DNA from 4 places in the Sodalis sp. RH16 genome. Region 2 is predicted to be linked to each of the others. Evidence: predicted binding sites of a transcription regulator. Region 2 holds the regulator's gene; each other region holds the start of a gene.

Region 1 (3,802 bases), 1.3 Mb from region 2:
TGCCATAACAGACGCCCAGCACCGGGACGCCGGCCTGGTAAACATACTCCGGCGCAACCGGACTGTTATGTTCGGTGGTGCTTTCAGGGCCGCCGGAAAGAATAATGCCGCTGGGTTCGAAGGCGCGGATTTGCGCTTTTGTCACGTCCCAGGCCCAGAGTTCGCAATAGACGCCCAGCTCGCGCACGCGGCGGGCGATAAGTTGGGTGTACTGCGAACCGAAGTCCAGAATCAGAATGCGATGTTTATGGATATTATCTGTCATAGAAGGCGTATTCCAAGAGCGGTGGTCAAAATACAACACCACCCGGCCGCGGCCGGGAAGAAAAAATCAGGGATGGCCAATCCTCGGCCATCCGACGCAACGGGCGGCGCACCAGGGAGATAATGCACTATTACCGCCCGCAGCGCACCGTCCGGCGCGTTTAGCCCATGCGGTAATTCGGCGATTCTTTGGTGATGGCGACGTCGTGGACGTGGCTTTCCTGAATGCCGGCGCCGCTGATGCGGACAAATTCGGCCTTGGTGCGCAGTTCGTCGATGGTGGCGCAGCCGGTGAGTCCCATGCAGGAGCGCAACCCGCCCATCTGCTGATGCACTATCTCTTTCAGGCGGCCTTTGTAAGCCACCCGCCCTTCTATGCCTTCCGGCACCAGTTTATCGGCGGCGTTGTCGGTCTGGAAATAGCGGTCGGAGGAACCTTTGGACATGGCGCCCAGGGATCCCATGCCGCGATAGGATTTAAACGAACGGCCCTGGTAGAGTTCGATTTCGCCGGGGGATTCCTCGGTACCGGCCAGCAGCGAGCCCACCATGACGCATGAGGCGCCGGCGGCAATGGCTTTGGCGATATCGCCGGAGTAACGGATGCCGCCGTCGGCGATAACCGGAATACCGGTGCCTTCCAGCGCTTCCACCGCATCGGATATGGCGGTGATTTGCGGTACGCCGACGCCGGTAACGATACGGGTGGTGCAGATGGACCCCGGCCCGATACCCACTTTAACCGCGCTTACGCCCGCTTCCACCAGCGCGATGGCGCCGGCGCCGGTGGCGATATTGCCGCCGATAATCTGCAAATCGGGATATTTTTCACGGGTGGCGCGAATGCGCTGCAATACGCCTTCGGAATGGCCGTGGGAGGAATCGATGAGCAGCACGTCGACACCGGCGGCCACCAGCGCGTCGATACGCTCTTCATTACCCGCGCCCGCGCCCACCGCCGCGCCTACGCGCAGCCGGCCGTGCTCATCTTTGCAGGCATTGGGCTTGCGTTCCGCTTTCTGAAAATCTTTTACCGTGATCATGCCCAGCAAATGGAATTGTCCGTCCACTACCAGCGCTTTTTCTACACGCTTCTCGTGCATTTTTTGCAGCACGACTTCGCGGGCTTCGCCCTCTTTCACCGTCACCAGACGTTCCTTCGGCGTCATGACCGCGGTGACCGGCTGGGAAAGATCGGTGACGAACCGCACATCGCGGCCGGTGATGATGCCCACCAGTTCGTTGTCATCGGTGACCACCGGATAACCGGCGAAACCGTTGCGGGCGGTCATTTCCTTGACCTGGGACAGGGTGGTTGACGGGGTGACGGTCTTGGGATCGGTCACCACGCCGCTTTCATGTTTTTTCACCCGGCTGACTTCCTCAGCCTGGCGCTCGATGGACATGTTTTTATGGATAAAGCCGATACCGCCCTCTTGGGCCAGTGCGATAGCCAGGGGCGCTTCGGTAACGGTATCCATGGCCGCGGAGAGCAGCGGAATGTTGAGACGGATTTTTTTGGTCAGTTGGGTTCCCAGCTCGGCGGTGTTGGGCAGAACCGTGGAATGTGCAGGTAAAAGGAGGAGATCGTCGAAAGTCAGGGCTTCTTTTGCGATACGTAACATAGCAATATCTCACCAGGGTGGATGTATAAAATATTGCCGTGGCATTATACAGAACGTAAACGGTTGCCTCCAGCTATTTTTTTAAAAAAACCTTGATAACCGGCCAGCGTTAAGTAATATCAACCGATTAAGTCTTTTTTAACAAAGTTGATCCAGCTCACATGTCTGCACCCGCCTCGTCACTGATTTTTACCGTTTCCCGCCTGAATCAACAGGTGCGTGAACTGCTGGAAAGCGAGATGGGCCAGATCTGGCTAACCGGCGAGATATCCAACTTTTCCCAGCCCGCCTCCGGCCATTGGTATTTTACCCTGAAAGACGATCGCGCCCAGGTGCGTTGCGCTATGTTCCGCAACGGCAACCGGCGGGTGACCTTCGCCCCGCGCAACGGGCAGCAGGTATTGGTGCGGGCTTCGTTGACGCTGTATGAACCCCGCGGCGACTACCAGCTGATTGCCGAGAGCATGCAGCCGGCCGGCGACGGTTTGCTGCAGCAGCAGTTCGAACAGCTCAAGCAGCGGTTATCGGCGGAAGGACTGTTCGATCAGATCCATAAACAGCCGTTGCCCAGCCCGTCCCGGCGGGTTGGCGTCATCACCTCAGCCAGCGGCGCGGCGCTGCACGATATTCTGAACGTCCTGCGCCGGCGGGATCCGTCGCTGCCGGTGGTGATCTACCCAACGCCGGTACAGGGACAGGACGCGCCCGCGCAGATCGTGCGGGCCATTGAAACCGCCAACCGCCGGCGGGAGTGCGATGTGCTTATCGTCGGCCGCGGCGGCGGTTCGCTGGAAGATTTATGGAGTTTTAACGACGAACGGGTGGCGCGGGCCATTTTTGCCAGCATATTGCCGGTGGTGAGCGCCGTCGGACACGAAACCGATGTGACCATTGCCGATTTTGTCGCCGATCTTCGTGCGCCTACCCCCTCGGCGGCGGCGGAGCTGGTGAGCCGCAATCAGTTGGAGCTGGTGCGCCGGTTGCAGTCGCAGCAGCAGCGGCTGGAAATGGCGATGGATTATTATCTGGCCCAGCGCCAGCAGATTTTTACCCGCCTGCAGCACCGCCTGCAGCAGCAGCATCCCCATTTGCGGCTGGCGCGCCAGCAAACCACGCTGGTCAAACTGCGCCGCCGGCTGGACGACGGCGTACAGGCGCAGCTACGGCTGGCGCAGCGCCGCCATGAGCGGGTGCAGCAGCGGCTGGGCCAGCAATCGCCGCTGCCGCGCATCGGCCGGGTGCAGCAGCAATTGCAGGCGCTGCAATATCAGCTGCAGCAGGCCATGACCCGCCGGTTGAATCAGCAGCAGCAAAAATTCGGCATGCTATGCTCGCGGTTGGAAGGCGTCAGCCCGCTGAATACGCTGGCGCGCGGTTTCAGCGTTACCACCGGCGCCGATGGGGCGCTGATTAAACGCACCGGGCAGTTACAGCCCGGCGATGCCCTGACCACCCGTCTGCAGGATGGCTGGGTGGATAGCCAGGTGGTTCGCATTACGCCGTCGAAGAAGACCGCCGGTAAAAACCGCTAGCCGCCGACACCTGCCGGCCATTGTCCCGGAGATTGCCGGAAGGGACGCGATTAGCATGTTCCGGCTTCGGACACATCTTTACCGCTCGGGAGCTGACCGTGCCGCCGAGTGGGCAAAAACGTTATACAACGCCCCGATAAACAGCAATACGCAGGTGCCGAGAAATACCGGCCGCATGCCGAAATGGCCGCCGACAACGCCCCCCAGCAGCGGGCCCGCCACCTGGCCGACATATTGCGACGAGGTGGAATACCCCAGGATTTTGCCGGCAATCCTGTCCGGCACGTTGTGGCGGATGACGCTGGCGATACAGGGCAACAGCCCTCCTAATGCCAGTCCCATGAAAAACCTCAGCACCACCAGTTGCCAGCCCCGGCTGAC
Region 2 (3,802 bases):
CGCTTCCTCAAGCCATAAGCTGGCCTTATCTGCTCTGGGCGGGATTATGCTCAGAATCACTATTCTAACGATTACCGTATAAATAGATAAACGTTTTTTTGCCCGCCATAGCCCGCACGGACAAAGATGCGCAGCACCTTAATAAAGGATAACACCAAAGGCGGCCTTTTACCCGGCGCCGGGGCATGGCTGCCAAACTCTTTTTTAACAATTGAAAAACTGTTGAATTTTGCGCCAAATTATGCCGATGAATGCAACAAATATGCAGTCGTTCACGTTTATTCACAATATGATGATAATTCATGATGCAAAGTAGGGGTAAATAGCTTAAATTCCTTTGAGGCATTTATAACCCCCTCTTTGGGGCCACAGAGGATAGCGTTAATCATGCGTTTATGCTTTACGCTTTTTGTGTTGCTTTTTACTCAGTTATTTTTCAATTTGGCGCATGCCGCGCCCAATGCCGGTATCAATGCCGACCAGCGAAAATCACAGTCCAGTACGGCTAAAACAGGTGACCGACGCAAACGAAAACCTCTTAAAGAGGTGTTGAAGATAACCAAAAAAAGCAAACCGGTGACCGAGCAGAAAATCACCCGTCATAGCACAGACAAACCAAAAGAGCTCGTTGCTGAAAAAAGCAGCAATAAAAAATTACATTCCATACCCGTCGCCAAAGCGAAAGAGCCGGCCGTCGAAAAAAACCACGTTAAAAAATTGCATCCAATGCCCCCCGCAAAAAAAATAGCCAAGTTTACCCCGCCGAAAAAAGGCTACAAAAAGGGTTACGGCAGGCATCGGATGAAAGAAAGCGCCACGCTCGATCTCATTGCCAACGATCAACCCATCATCATGAGCGATAGCCACAAAAAACGCTATCAGCATGCCAAATTGACGGCGATGAACAAGCTGATGTCCCAGATGGGCAAGCCTTATCGCTGGGGCGGCATGTCGCCCAATACCGGGTTCGATTGCAGCGGCCTGATCTATTATGCTTATAAGGACGTGGTACGGATTCATATGCCCCGTACCGCCAATGAAATGTTTCATTTACGCGATGCGGCGCCGGTGAAGAAAGACGATCTGGAAAGCGGCGATTTGGTTTTCTTCCATATCACCAACCGCGGCGCGGCGGATCATGTGGGCGTTTATTTGGGCAACGGACGGTTTATCGAATCCCCCCGCACCGGCCGCGATATCCGCATCAGCTATCTGAATGAAGATTATTGGGCGGATCACTATGTCGGCGCCCGCCGGGTCGTGACGCCGAAAACCATTCGCTGAAAGGAAAAAAAGGCGCCTGGGCGCCTTAATTCATTACCGCGGTAAAGCTGAACGCAATGATCACCAGCAAGGAAAATACCGTGGTCATTAATGACAATTTGAAATCGCTGCTCATCACTTCTCCTTATCACTACACCTATCGCTGAACGGGATATCTTTACACCCGTAGGTTGTAAGCAGTGTCGCATAACCCGATTAAAAAAGCTTGCCGGGCAGCAACTCCCGAGCATATTTATCTTTATCGCTTTCACTTTAGTGCCGAATCAAGGAAAATTGGCGATTTATTTATTTCGGCGTACAGGAGTTCTACACGCATGGCAACCATTAAAGACGTGGCGAAACGCGCCGGGGTATCCACCACTACGGTGTCACATGTCATCAATAAGACGCGATTTGTGGCGCAAGAGACCAAGATCGCCGTTTTGGAGGCCATCGGGCAGCTGCACTATTCCCCCAGCGACGTGGCGCGCAGCCTTAAGATCAACCGCACAAAATCCATCGGCCTGCTGGCCAGCTCAAGCGAAGCGCCCTACTTCGCGGAAATTATCGAGTCGATTGAGCACCACTGTTTTGTGCGGGGATATACCCTTGTGCTGTGCAACTCCCATAACGATCTGAACAAACAGGGCGCCTATCTGGCGATGCTGGCGCAAAAACGGGTGGACGGGTTGCTGGTGATGTGCGCCGAATATCCCGAACCGTTGCTGAATATGCTGGAAGAGTATCGCCATATCCCCATGGTGGTCATGGATTGGGGCGAAGCTCGCCGGGATTTCACCGATACCATTATCGACAATGCCTTCGCCGGGGGTTACATGGCGACCCGCTATCTGATTTCCAGGGGGCATCGCGATATCGGCGCCATACCCGGCCAACTGGCGCGCAATACCGGGGGCGGCCGTCATCGCGGCTACCTGCGGGCCCTGGAAGAAGCCGGCATCGCCATTCCCCATCAATGGATTGTGCAGGGGGATTTCGAACCGGAATCCGGCTATCAGGCCATGAAACTCATTCTGTCCAGGCCGCAAAGGCCCACGGCGGTATTTTGCGGCGGTGATATCATGGCCATGGGTGCAATGTGCGCCATTGATGAAATGGGCATGAAGGTTCCCGATGACATCTCAATTATCGGTTATGATAATGTGCGCAATTCGTGCTTTTTTACCCCGTCATTGACTACCATTCATCAACCCAAAGAAGAGCTGGGCGAGGCCGCGCTGACCATGCTGCTGGACCGTATCACCAGCAAACGGGAAAACGCCAGGATTATCGAAGTGCATCCCGCCCTGATTGTACGCCGTTCGGTGGCCGACGGCCCGTTTCGCTCCTGAAGGGCGGCGCACGGCCTCCTGAGCCCCTTATCAAAGGTGATTCGCTCCCGAATGTAATAATATATTTCATACCGCCGAATGTGCCTGATGAGTTATTGTTTCGATAGGAAATCATTAACTTATCTGTGAAATACATTATTCTGTCAGCTATTGTCTAAACCGGAATGCAGGCTTATACTCAATATCGTTAACAAATATAACGAGTTGTCTAATAATTTTGCTTTAAAAGAATGTCGTGTTTTTACATGGCGTCATCCTATTTATGAAGCGCCCGTCTGACAAACAGTCTATTGGTGTTTTTTATATTCCTCTGTTTATTGTGGTACATCCGACACCACGGATACCCGTGGATGATTATAAAAGCCCGCAGGTATCGGCTACGCTTTTCCTGACGGGGTTATAACAGAAGAAAGGTGATGGAGAAGCTATGAGTTCCTCGTGTGTTGAAGACCTGAGCTTTCATGATAATGCTTGGTATCGAATCATCCATGAAATGCTTGCTGAGGCAGGTGTAAAGATCAACGGCGCAAGGCCGTTTGATATTCATGTCAAGAACCCGGAATTTTTTAAACGCGTGCTAGAGGACGGGTCATTGGGGTTGGGTGAAAGTTACATGGACGGCTGGTGGGAATGCGAGCGACTGGATATCTTTTTTCAGCGCGTTTTAAGAGCCGGTTTGGAAAATAAGCTTCCCCGGCATTTCAAGGATGTTATGCGCGTTGCCGCCGCGCGGCTCATGAATCTTCAGTCTAAAAAACGGGCTTGGATTGTCGGCAAAGAGCATTATGACTTGGGTAATGACCTGTTCAGCCTGATGCTGGATCCCTATATGCAGTATTCGTGCGGCTATTGGAACAAGGCCACCACTCTGGAGGAAGCGCAGCAGGACAAGCTCAGGATGATCTGCGAAAAGCTGCAGTTAAGACCGGGCATGACGCTGCTGGATGTGGGCTGCGGCTGGGGCGGGCTTGCCGCTTATGCGGCCAAGAACTACGGTGTTTCGGTTCAGGGGGTGACTATCTCCGCTGAACAGCAGAAACTGGCGCAGGATCGCTGCGAAGGTTTGGACGTCACTATCTCGCTGCAGGATTACCGCGACCTCAACGTGCAATTCGACCGTATCGTTTCGGTGGGCATGTTTGAGCACGTAGGTCCGAAAAACTACGCCACCTATTTCGACGTCATTG
Region 3 (3,802 bases), 1.3 Mb from region 2:
CGATTACCCAGGTGCTGTAAACCTTGGTGATGGCCATGACGCCGATATTCTCGCCGTAGGTGGTGTTGGGGGTGGAGCCGAAAAAGCCTGAAAGCATGGTGGAAACGCCATTGGCGAACATTGAACGATGCAGGCCGGGATCGCGCAGGAGATCGCGCTTGACGATATTGGCGGTGACCACCAGATGGCCGATATGCTCGGCAATCACCACCAGCGCCGCCGGCAGGATGGTCAGAATGGCCACCCATTCAAAACGCGGTGTGTAAAAGGTCGGCATGGCAAACCAGTGCGCGGCCGCCACCGGCGATAAGTCCACCGCGCCCATAAACCAGGCCAGGGCATAACCCGCCAGTACCCCGATAAGGATCGGGATAATCGCCAGGAAACCGCGGAACAGTACGGACCCCAGCACCGTCACCGCCAGGGTCACCATGGAAATGATGACGGTGGAGTGATCAACGCTTGCCCCGTCGGCAGGCAGTAGCCCCGCCATATTGGCCGCAACGCCCGCCAGTTCCAGGCCGATAACCGATACGATGGCTCCCATCGCCGCCGGCGGGAATACCACCTCGATCCAGCCGGTGCCGGCCACTTTGACAATCCATGCCACGATGCAAAACAGCGCGCCGCAGGCGATAAAGCCCCCGAGGGCCGATTCGTATCCCATCGGCAGCAGCAGCAGCACCGGCGATATAAAGGCAAAGCTTGACCCCAGATAGGCCGGGATTTTTCCTTTGCAAATGAACAGATACAGCAGGGTGCCGATGCCGTTGAACAACAGCACGGTGGCGGGATTGATTTTGAATAAAATCGGCACCAGGACGGTGGCGCCGAACATGGCGAACAGGTGTTGTAAGCTCAATGGGATGGTTTGCAGCAACGGCGGGCGTTCATCCACTGCGATGGCGCGACGGGTCATGTGAGTTCCTCAATTTAAAATCAAAAAAAACCGACCCTTCCGGTCGGCTTGATGTTATTTGGTACCGAATAACTTATCGCCCGCATCGCCGAGGCCCGGCATGATGTAGCCTTGCTCGTTGAGGCCCTCGTCAATGGCCGCCGTGTAGAGTTCAATATCGGGATGCGCCGCTTCCAGCGCCGCCAGCCCTTCCGGCGCCGCCACCAGTACCAGCACCTTGATAGCTTTGCAGCCGGCCTTTTTCAGCAGATCGATTGTGGCAATCATCGAGCCGCCGGTGGCAAGCATAGGATCCACCACCAGGGCCATGCGCTCGTTGATATCCGACACCAGCTTTTGAAAATAGGGCACCGGCTTGAGCGTGGTCTCGTTGCGGTAGATGCCCACCACGCTGATACGCGCGCTGGGGACGTTTTCCAATACGCCGTCCATCATGCCCAGGCCGGCGCGGAGGATAGGCACGACGGTAATTTTTTTGCCCTTGATCTGATCGATTTCAACCGGACCGCACCAACCCTCGATGGTGACTTTTTCAGTCTCGAGATCGGCGGTTGCCACATAGGTCAGTAAACTACCCACTTCCGATGCCAATTCGCGAAAACGCTTGGTGCTGATGTCATTTTCACGCATTAAACCAAGCTTGTGTTTAACGAGCGGGTGTTTTACTTCAACGATCTTCATCATTACTCTCCCCAGGAAGCATTGAACGGTCAAAAAAATCGCGAGATTATAACCCCTTTTTTTTGCCGCGCCCTATGAAAATAGCTGATCCCGATCAATGGATTATTAAAATTCACTATAGACAATGAAAAGCCAAATGGTTTGACAACACCACTCGCAAACGTTTGCCCGCGCTGTTAGAATTGCCCGCGCCCTATTTAAACCGCAACATATCATCTCCGTGGGGATCTTGCAGTGACCGAAAAAACCTCTCTCAGCTATAAAGACGCAGGTGTGGATATCGATGCCGGCAACGCATTGGTAGACCGCATTAAAGGTGTGGTGAAACAGACGAAACGTCCCGAAGTCATGGGCGGGCTGGGTGGCTTCGGTGCGCTGTGCGCGATACCGCAGAAATACCGCGAGCCGATTCTGGTTTCCGGCACCGACGGTGTCGGCACGAAACTGCGTCTGGCGATGGATCTGCAACGTCACGATACCATAGGTATCGATCTGGTGGCGATGTGTGTGAATGATCTGGTGGTGCAGGGAGCCGAACCGCTGTTTTTCCTTGATTACTTCGCTACAGGAAAACTGGATGTGGATACCGCCGCCCAGGTCATCACCGGCATCGCGGAGGGCTGCAAGCAGGCCGGCTGCGCGCTGGTGGGGGGCGAAACGGCGGAAATGCCCGGCATGTACCACGGTGAGGATTATGATGTCGCCGGTTTCTGCGTCGGCGTGGTGGAGAAATCAGAGATCATCGACGGCAGTAAAGTCCGGGCGGGGGATACGCTGCTGGCTCTGGCTTCCAGCGGTCCGCACTCCAACGGCTACTCACTGGTGCGTAAAATTCTGGAGTTCAGCCAGACCGATCCGCTGCAAACGCAGCTTGAGGGCGCGCCTTTGGCGGATCATCTGCTGCAGCCTACCCGCATCTACGTCAAGGCGCTGCTGCAGCTTATCGCCCAGACGGAAATCCATGCCATCGCCCATCTTACCGGCGGCGGTTTTTGGGAGAACATCCCCCGGGTATTGCCGGCGGATACCCGTGCGGTGATTAACGAAAGCAGCTGGCAGTGGCCGGCGGTATTCCATTGGCTGCAGCAGGCCGGCAACGTAAGCCGCCATGAAATGTACCGTACCTTTAACTGCGGCGTCGGCATGGTGATAGCGGTTCCGGCCGAGAGCGCGGACAGCGCGCTTGCTATGCTGGGCGCCCTGGGGGAAACCGCCTGGAAGCTGGGGGAGATCGAACCCCTTACCGGCGAGGACCGGGTGATCATCCGCTGATGAAAAAGATTGTCGTGCTTCTCTCCGGCGAAGGCAGCAATCTTCAGGCGGTAATGGATGCCTGCCGGGACGGTAAAATTCCGGCGCGGATCGCCGCGGTGTTCAGCAACCGCGCCGATGCCTACGGATTACAGCGCGCCGCCCAGGGAAGCCTGCCGGCCCATGCCCTTAATCCCGGCGATTATCCCCATCGGGCCGCCTTTGACCTGGCGTTGATGGAACGCATTGATGAACACCGGCCGGACGCGGTCATCCTGGCGGGTTATATGCGTATCCTGTCGCCGGCGTTTGTCAGCCATTATGCGGGCCGGCTGCTGAATATCCACCCTTCCCTGCTGCCGCGCTATCCCGGCCTGCACACCCACCGCCAGGTCTTGGCCAACGGTGATGCTGAACACGGCACGTCAGTGCACTTCGTCACCGAGGAACTGGACGGAGGGCCGGTGATTTTGCAGGCGAAGGTGCCGGTGTTTCCGGACGATAATGAAGCGGAGCTGGCGGCGCGCGTCAAAACCCAGGAACACGCCATTTATCCCCTGGCTATCCGTTGGCTGCTGCAGGGCCGCCTGGAATTGCGGGACGGCATGGCGCGGTTGGACGGGCTGCCGTTGCCGCCGGCCGGCTACGCGGCGGATTAGGCCTAGCGCAGACGTCCGGTAATATACTCTTCGGTTTTACGTTCCGCCGGCGAGGTAAACAAACGATCAGTGGCGCTGAATTCCACCAGGCGGCCCTGGTGGATAAACGCGGTATAATCCGATACCCGCGCCGCCTGCTGCATGTTATGCGTCACCAGCACCAGGGTGAAATGCGCTTTCAGTGAGATCATCAGCTCCTCGATGGTCAGCGTGGTGATGGGATCAAGCGCCGATGTCGGCTCATCCAGCAATAAAATTTCCGGCTCGACGGCAATGGCCCGGGCGATGACCA
Region 4 (3,802 bases), 1.4 Mb from region 2:
GTTTTTTCCGCCACCACCGGCAAATGCAGTACCCTTTTGACCGCCTCGGCCAGATGGATACCGCCCCGGGCCAGCGGCTGGCCCGCCGCCGTTAACCGGGTCACATCACGGAGCATTTTGGGGGTTTTGCCCAGCAATACATCCAGCGGCATGTCGATGGGCTGGTTGTCGAAATGCCGGTCCGCCAGACTCAGGTGCATTTCCTCGGTGGCTTCACCGATTACCGCGTAAGGCGCCCGCTCGCGGCGGCAAATGGCCTCAAACTCCCCGAGCCGCTCCGGCGCCACCGCCAGCACATAACGCTCCTGGGATTCGTTGCACCAGACCTCCAGCGGGCTCATGCCCGGTTCATCGTTGGGGATGTCCCGCAGCTGAAAACGTCCGCCGCGCCGACCGTCGCTCACCAGCTCCGGCATGGCGTTGGACAGGCCGCCGGCCCCCACGTCATGAATAAACAGTATCGGATTGTCGTCACCCCGCTGCCAGCAGCGATCGATGACTTCCTGGCAGCGCCGTTCCATTTCCGGATTGTCCCGCTGCACCGAGGCGAAATCCAGATCGGCATCCGACTGCCCGGACGCCATGGATGAAGCCGCCCCGCCGCCCAGGCCGATGTTCATTGCCGGCCCGCCCAGGACAATCAGCTTGGCGCCGATGGAAATTTCCCCTTTTTGCACATGGCCGGCGCGAATGTTGCCAATCCCCCCCGCCAGCATAATCGGCTTGTGATAACCCCGCAGTTCAACGCCGTTATGGCTGCTGACCTGTTCTTCATAGGTACGGAAATATCCCGTCAGGGCCGGACGGCCGAACTCATTGTTAAACGCAGCGCCCCCCAGCGGGCCGTCGGTCATGATATCCAGAGCGGAGACAATGCGATCCGGCTTGCCGAAATCCTGTTCCCATGGCTGCTCGAAACCGGGGATACGCAAATTGGATACCGAGAACCCCGTCAGGCCGGCCTTGGGCTTGGAACCCCGTCCGGTGGCGCCCTCATCGCGGATTTCTCCGCCGGAACCGGTGGCGGCGCCGGGCCAGGGAGAGATGGCGGTGGGATGGTTATGCGTCTCCACTTTCATCAGAATATGCGCCGGTTCCTGGTGAAAATCGTAGCGCTGGTCACGCGGGTCGGCGAAAAATCGTCCCACCGAAGAACCTTCCATGACCGCCGCGTTATCTTTGTAGGCCGACAGGACAAACTCCGGCGTCTGTTCAAAGGTATTCTTGATCATTTTGAACAGCGACTTTGGCTGTGCCTGGCCGTCGATAACCCAATCGGCATTGAAGATTTTATGGCGGCAGTGCTCGGAATTGGCCTGGGCGAACATATAGAGTTCCACGTCGGTGGGATTGCGCCCCAAACGGGTGAACGCCTCCTGCAGATAGTCTATTTCATCGTCGGCCAACGCCAGCCCCAGTTGATGATTGGCACGCTCCAGGGCGGGACGGCCTTCGACGAGCATAGCCACTTCACCTACCGGCGCCGGCGTCTGATGCGAGAACAACGCCGCCGCCTGTTCATATTTATCGAACACAGTCTCCATCATCCGGTCATGGAGCAGAGCCCCCAGTTGGCGCCACTGCTCCTCGGTGAGGGTGGAGCCCTGGATATAAAACGCCAGTCCGCGCTCCAGACGCTTTACCTGCGGCAAACCGCAGTTATGGGCGATATCCGTGGCTTTCGACGACCAGGGGGAGAGCGTACCGGGGCGCGGCGTCACCAGCAGTAGGCGCCCCTCGGGGTCGTGTTCGGCGAGAGAAGGACCGTATTTCAACAGCCGCTGCAATCTTGCGTGTTCGTCGGTATTGAGGGGCGCGCTCAAATCGGCAAAGTGAACATATTCAGCATAGACATCGCTTACCGGAAGCCGGGCTTCCTGGCAGCGGGCCAGCAGTTTATTGATACGAAATGCCGACAGAGCGGGCGAACCACGCAGTATTTCCATAATAAAGATCTCTCGTCTTTGAACCGACGCCCGCCAATGCGGGGTACGGCTTGCCATGGGGCGCAACTTCAGGGGGAAACGCGCGCCATTATAGAGAATCCCGGCGGCGGACGAAACCGTTTGCGCGGTTATTCTTGCGCGCTGAATAACCTTTCTTACTGTATGGTCTTTAAGCTTTTTTGTTGCACCGTGGCGCTTTGTTGCGCAAAATGCCCCGACACCAGGGAGAAAATGATAACGATTTTGCCGTTCGAGACAGTAGGGATTGCACTCCGGCAAGAGATAACTATTTGAAGCGCTTAAAATTAAATTATGTCGTGATTGGCGCCATCACCGCATTGCTGACCTGGGCACTTTGGTTCAACGTGCCTTGGCATGGGATGCAAGATGATGTGCTCAGTCAAATCAAAGCCAGAGGAACGCTACGCGTCAGCACCATCGATGCTCCGCTGAGTTATACCACGACCAACCACCAGCCCTCCGGTTTCGACTATGAACTGGCGAAACGCTTCGCCGATTATCTGGGGGTAAAGCTGGTTATCCGCCAGCGCGGCACCCTCAATGAACTGTTCGACGATTTGGATAACGACGACGCCGATATGCTGGCCGCGGGCCTCATCTACAATAACGAACGATTGCAGCGTTACGCCACCGGCCCGGCCAATTATTATGTTTCCCAGCAGTTGGTGTATCGCCTGGGGCAGCCCCGGCCGAAAAATCTCGGCGCGCTGCAGGGCCGTCTGGCCGTGACTTCCGGGTCGGCCCATATTTCACTGCTGCGCGCCATGAAAGAAAAAAAATACCCCCAACTGGCGTGGGAGGTGTCATCGGATCTGAGCAGCAAGGCGTTACTGGAACAGGTTGCGGAAGGCAAGCTCGATTATACGCTGGCGGATTCCGCCACCATCGGGTTGCTGCAGCGCATCCATCCGCAATTGGCGGTGGCGTTTGATGTCAGCGACGAAGAGCCGGTGACCTGGTATTTGCCAAAGAAAAACAGCGATAACCTGTCGGCCGCGCTGTTGGATTTTTACCACGGGCTGAATGAAGAAGGGATAATCGCCCGGCTGGAGGAAAAATACCTCGGCCATGTGGGCAGTTTTGATTATGTAGACACCAAAACCTTCCTCTCCTCCATCGATGCGACCTTACCGGCATTGCAATCCCTGTTCCAGCAGTATGCCACTGAAATTGACTGGAAATTACTGGCGGCCATTTCTTATCAGGAGTCCCATTGGGACCCATTGGCCGTTTCCCCCACCGGTGTACGAGGCCTGATGATGCTGACCCGCGCCACCGCCGACAGCCTGGGCATCAACGATCGGCAGGATGCGGAGCAGAGCATTCGCGGCGGGGCGCTCTATTTATCCCATATGATGCAGAAAGTGCCCGAGACCATACCGGAAGATGAAAAAATCTGGTTTGCGCTCACAGCTTATAATATGGGTTATGCCCATATGCTGGACGCCCGCGCGCTCACCGCCAAGCAAAAGGGCAATCCCGACAGCTGGGTGGACGTTAAACTCCGCCTGCCCATGCTCAGCCAGCCCCGTTATTACCAGCAGACTACCTACGGTTACGCCCGCGGCCAGCAGGCGTATGATTATGTGGAGAATATCCGCCGCTACGAAATGAGCCTGGTGGGCTATCTGCAGGAAAAAGATAAAGAAAAAGAAACCGAGAAAGAAAAAACCCTTCAAGCAGCGCAAACCATCCCTCAGCCGCCAAGCTCCTTTCCGGTCGTTACCAGCCAATTTTCCGGCTTGACCGCCGTTCCATCCGGCATGGCGCCCGTTCTGGCCAAAGCCTCCCCTTAACCGACGGCGGGCGGCTGTTCTTTCATCGCCTGGCGCCGC

What was found. Region 2 encodes PurR, which represses purine synthesis genes. Its sites were predicted from a motif close to CANGCAAACGTTTGCNTG; they were not measured.
Region 1: guaB (IMP dehydrogenase) is a predicted target of PurR. The motif match lies at 1,942-1,959, and genes of this name have one in related genera.
Region 3: purM (phosphoribosylformylglycinamidine cyclo-ligase) is a predicted target of PurR. The motif match lies at 1,754-1,771, and genes of this name have one in related genera.
Region 4: purL (phosphoribosylformylglycinamidine synthase) is a predicted target of PurR. The motif match lies at 2,056-2,073, and genes of this name have one in related genera.

What each region holds. Positions count from the first base shown of each region.
Region 1 is NZ_CP178737.1:6,081,376-6,085,177, forward strand. It holds gene guaA (glutamine-hydrolyzing GMP synthase) at 1-265, opposite strand, end outside; gene guaB (IMP dehydrogenase) at 426-1,889, opposite strand; gene xseA (exodeoxyribonuclease VII large subunit) at 2,051-3,421, shown strand; gene ACL2XJ_RS27795 (MFS transporter) at 3,500-3,802, opposite strand, start outside.
Region 2 is NZ_CP178737.1:4,756,142-4,759,943, reverse strand. It holds gene ACL2XJ_RS21670 (hypothetical protein) at 127-306, shown strand; gene ACL2XJ_RS21665 (C40 family peptidase) at 388-1,284, shown strand; gene ACL2XJ_RS21660 (YnhF family membrane protein) at 1,310-1,399, opposite strand; gene purR (HTH-type transcriptional repressor PurR) at 1,599-2,615, shown strand; gene cfa (cyclopropane fatty acyl phospholipid synthase) at 3,043-3,802, shown strand, end outside.
Region 3 is NZ_CP178737.1:6,006,320-6,010,121, forward strand. It holds gene uraA (uracil permease) at 1-919, opposite strand, end outside; gene upp (uracil phosphoribosyltransferase) at 974-1,600, opposite strand; gene purM (phosphoribosylformylglycinamidine cyclo-ligase) at 1,835-2,872, shown strand; gene purN (phosphoribosylglycinamide formyltransferase) at 2,872-3,510, shown strand; gene pstB (phosphate ABC transporter ATP-binding protein PstB) at 3,513-3,802, opposite strand, start outside.
Region 4 is NZ_CP178737.1:6,124,283-6,128,084, forward strand. It holds gene purL (phosphoribosylformylglycinamidine synthase) at 1-1,949, opposite strand, end outside; gene mltF (membrane-bound lytic murein transglycosylase MltF) at 2,156-3,763, shown strand; gene tadA (tRNA adenosine(34) deaminase TadA) at 3,760-3,802, opposite strand, start outside.